2 regions of the Klebsiella grimontii genome follow, and region 2 is predicted to be linked to the other one. Evidence: predicted binding sites of a transcription regulator. Region 2 holds the regulator's gene; the other holds the start of a gene.
What was found. Region 2 encodes CRP, which controls carbon source genes, mostly activating them, when cyclic AMP is high. Its sites were predicted from a motif close to ATGTGANNNNNNTCACAT; they were not measured.
Positions count from the first base shown of each region.

Region 1: the regulator CRP is predicted to act here: its motif matches at 1,125-1,142, upstream of ACE3MN_RS07390 (YfcZ/YiiS family protein).

Region 1 is NZ_CP169721.1:1,526,801-1,529,005, forward strand. Features, by position in the region: gene fadL (long-chain fatty acid transporter FadL) at 1-874, opposite strand, end outside; gene ACE3MN_RS07390 (YfcZ/YiiS family protein) at 1,247-1,531, shown strand; gene fadI (acetyl-CoA C-acyltransferase FadI) at 1,692-2,205, shown strand, end outside.
Region 2 is NZ_CP169721.1:430,761-432,965, forward strand. Features, by position in the region: gene ACE3MN_RS01930 (YccS/YhfK family putative transporter) at 1-700, opposite strand, end outside; gene crp (cAMP-activated global transcriptional regulator CRP) at 752-1,384, opposite strand; gene ACE3MN_RS01940 (OsmC family protein) at 1,689-2,093, shown strand; gene ACE3MN_RS01945 (phosphoribulokinase) at 2,140-2,205, opposite strand, start outside.

The sequences.
Region 1 (2,205 bases), 1.1 Mb from region 2:
CGCCGGTGCCGTACGGCAGGCCCAGGCCCAGAGCAGAGTTGATGGGGTTGAGGGAAGACGGCAGGCTGCTCTTATAATCCCCATCAAAATCAACTTTAATTTCAGAGCGATAGGTCAAACCGTAGCGGTTGTTTTTATCGACTTCATATAAAATACCGGCATTCCAGCCGAAGCCCCATTCATCACCCTTCAGACGAGCAATTTGGGTGTCGCGGCTGATACCGCCGGCCTGTTGACCAATTGCCGCCGCCTGAGCCGGGGAGAGTTTGCCTGCTTTCACCATTCCCGGTAGCTGAGCGCCGATGATATCCGGTAAATCGCCCGCATAGCGCTCTAATTTCGCCCGCGCGTAAACGGCGTCAAAGCCCAAACCAAAACTCCAGTGATCACTGAGGCGATATGCGCCGCTCAAATTCAGGTTGAGCGTTTCGAGATCGGTCGTACCGCCCATCGAGCCTGCGGCAAAATCGTTGTTGAACTCGGTGGCTAAACCATAGTTCGACGTGAGGGAGGCCCCCCAACCGAACTGGTCGTTAATCGGCGCCACGAAGTGCAGATTCGGCACCCATGCTGTTGGCGCGATATTGTCCTGGCTGGCGTCGTTACCGATAACTGAACTGCCGGTGACGTTGACATCAGGATCGACGAAAATGGCGCCGCCCGAGAAGGTTGGGCGATCGAACATCATGATTAACGCCGGGTTACGGCTGGCGTTGCCCGCATCATCAGCAATAGCGCCTTCACCTGAATAGGCGCGACCAAGGCCCGATGAAGAGAATTCATTAAGCTGAAAGCCTGCTGACCAGGCGTGGGTTGAAACCATTGCTACAGCCACTGCAAGGGCAGATTGGGTAAGGCGGGTTTTCTGGCTCATGCCCATAACCTCATAGAGTTATTTTTTATTTAAACAATGTTACATGCTGTAACAGGAGCGCGAAGTGTAGGGTCTGCTTTACAACAGAGAAATCAGACCAGTGCGCTGAGTATAGGTCTGACCAGATGATATGTTGCAAGTTTGTTTAGAAGTTTTTTCAATTGTGATCTAAGAAACGCGATCCAGTTGGCAATTTTGCTGGGGCAGCTGATACCCAAAGTGGGCGGTTTTTGTTTTGGATCATTTTTAAGTGTGATTTCGGTCACTTATCCCGTTTGTCGCCATTAACGACTGGAGGCTGGCATGCCCTGGGCGTAAAATAAGCACATTGTTTGTCTGGCACTTTGAGTGCATATACAGAGGAAATCTACGATGAGTAAATGCAGTGCTGATGAAACCCCGGTTTGCTGCTGTATGGATGTTGGCACCATTATGGACAACACCGATTGCACCGCATCCTATAGCCGCGTGTTTGCGAACCGTGCCGAGGCAGAAGAAACGCTCGCCGCATTAAGCGAAAGAGCGCGTAACGTTGAATCTGAGCCGTGCAAAATCACCCCGACCTTTACAGACGTAGAGGGTGGCGTGAAGCTGGATATCGATTTCGTGTTCAGCTGTGAAGCTGAAACCCTGATTTTCCAGCTCGGCCTGCGTTAATCCTTCCCCCGGACGCCCCTCATGGCAGGGGCGTTACCTTTTCTAATCAATGTGTTTTGGCTCCCACTTTTTCGCTTCCCCGATTGGCTTAATGTAAAATATTAGTTAAAACTGTTATCAGGTCAGACCACTTTGTTTTATCGGTTAACAGGGGAGCGTTATGAGTCAGGCATTACCGCTAGTCACCCGCCAGGGCGATCGTATCGCGATAGTCAGCGGTTTACGTACTCCGTTTGCCCGACAGGCGACGGCTTTCCACGGCGTGCCGGCCGTTGATTTAGGTAAACTGGTGGTCGGCGAAATGCTGGCTCGCAGTACTATCCCCGCGGACATAATAGAACAGCTGGTATTTGGTCAGGTGGTGCAGATGCCGGAAGCGCCGAATATTGCCCGGGAAATTGTACTGGGGACCGGTATGAGCGTGCATACTGATGCCTACAGCGTCAGCCGCGCCTGCGCGACCAGCTTTCAGGCTGTGGCCAACGTCGCGGAAAGCCTGATAGCAGGCACTATTCGCGCGGGTATCGCCGGCGGGGCCGACTCCTCTTCCGTATTACCCATTGGTGTCAGCAAAAAACTTGCCCGAACGCTGGTGGATGCCAATAAAGCCCGTACGCTGGGGCAGCGCCTTAAGCTATTTTCCCGTCTGCGTTTTCGCGACCTTTTGCCCGTAC
Region 2 (2,205 bases):
CCTGGAAAGCGCGCAGCAGGCGTTTGTGATCGCTGCGCTGGTTAGCCGCCAGCATATGCATCTGCTGATAGCACTGGGTAATCAGATCCACCACCTTTTGCTGGCGGTTGAGCAGCGGCGGCAGCGATGTGGCGGGGTCCGTATGCTGGGTAAGCAGGCTGTATTTGGCCTCGCAGTAGTTGGCGAGCTCACGGTAGAGCAGGCTTAAGGATTCGCGCAGCGGCTGCTCGCGCCAGAGCCAAAACCAGAACCAGTTGAACACCCCATACCATAAGGTGCCGAGGGCGTAGATTAACAGCGGCTCCCACACCGGCATGTTGCCCGCGAGACTGAGGGTAAAAATAGCCGCGATAAGCGAGGCAGGCAGCAGCCGCGCGTGCAGGGAGCTGATTTCAGCCGTGACGCCGAGGATCAGCGCCAGACCGGTGAGGATTAGCGGCAAAGGGATTTCGCGTTGCAGAAGAAGCTGGACGATCAGGCTACAGCCGGCAAACAGGCTGCCGCCGATAATCAGACGCTTAAAGAAACGCTTATGCGGCGTATCCAGCCCGGCAATGTTGCAGCAGGCGGGAACCAGAGAGAACAGAAGCCCCTGCTGTAAGTGGCCAAACAGAAGCCCAATCGCGACCGGCAGACACAACACCAGCGTTTGCCGCAGTGCATAGTTGACTTCAGGGTGGTAAATCAGCCTGCGCCACATGAGGAGAAAACAAAAACGGCGTATCGTCAGGCAATACGCCGTTTTACCGACTTAACGGGTACCGTAGACGACGATAGTTTTACCGTGCGCGGAGATCAGGTTTTGATCTTCCAGCATTTTCAGGATGCGGCCAACGGTCTCGCGGGAGCAGCCGACGATCTGGCCGATTTCCTGACGTGTAATTTTAATTTGCATACCGTCCGGATGGGTCATCGCATCCGGCTGTTTAGCCAGGTTCAGCAGCGTCTGAGCGATACGACCGGTAACGTCAAGGAAGGCGAGGTTGCCCACTTTCTCAGACGTGACCTGCAGACGACGAGCCATCTGCGAAGAGAGACGCATCAGGATGTCCGGGTTAACCTGGATCAGCTGACGGAATTTTTTGTAGGAGATTTCGGCCACTTCACATGCGGTTTTCGCACGTACCCAAGCGCTACGCTCCTGGCCTTCTTCAAACAAGCCTAATTCACCGATGAAATCGCCCTGATTAAGGTAAGAGAGGATCATCTCTTTACCTTCTTCATCCTTGATGAGTACAGCCACGGAGCCTTTAACGATGTAGTACAACGTTTCTGCTTTCTCACCCTGGTGGATCAGCGTGCTCTTTGATGGGTACTTATGAATGTGGCAATGAGACAAGAACCATTCAAGGGTAGGGTCTGTTTGCGGTTTGCCAAGCACCATGCGCGGTTATCCTCTGTTATAAGCTATCTCCGGGTGCCGACACTACACGGCATCCGGGCATGCAATCGTATTGAATCCCTATACCTGGGAATCCGGCTGAAAGTTTTCTGCAGCCTGTAATGTGAACTCCTCTGCATACATGCAGTACATCAATGTATTACTGTAGCATCCAGATTGTTTTAGCATAGCTTTCGCCGCATGTCTCCTGGTGTCTCGCTTCAGCATGACCCAGGTCGCCTTCCGTTGCGAGAATTGTTATGTACGCGTAATCTGTCGGGAAAATTACAGCCCTGGAGTTAAATTTATGCAAGCGCGAGTGAAGTGGGTTGAAGGGTTAACCTTCATCGGTGAGTCGGCTTCTGGTCACCAGATTCTGATGGACGGCAATTCCGGGGATAAAGCGCCCAGCCCAATGGAAATGGTTCTGATGGCGGCAGGCGGATGCAGCGCGATCGATGTGGTTTCCATATTGCAGAAGGGCCGTCATAACGTTACCAACTGCGAAGTTAAGCTGACTTCTGAGCGTCGCGAAGAGGCTCCGCGTCTGTTTACCCATATCAATCTGCATTTTATCGTGACCGGTAAAGAACTGAAGGACGCTGCCGTGTCTCGCGCGGTCGACCTGTCGGCGGAAAAGTATTGTTCCGTCGCGCTGATGCTTGAGAAAGCGGTAAACATTACCCACTCTTATGAAGTGATCGAAGGGTAAGCCGAACGGGCCCCGGCCGGCAAACGCGTCACCGGGGTTTTGACCGTTAGCTTATTTTCCTGCCTTCCATCAGGCGCTCAACCAGCGGCGCCATGATCAGTTCCATCGCCAG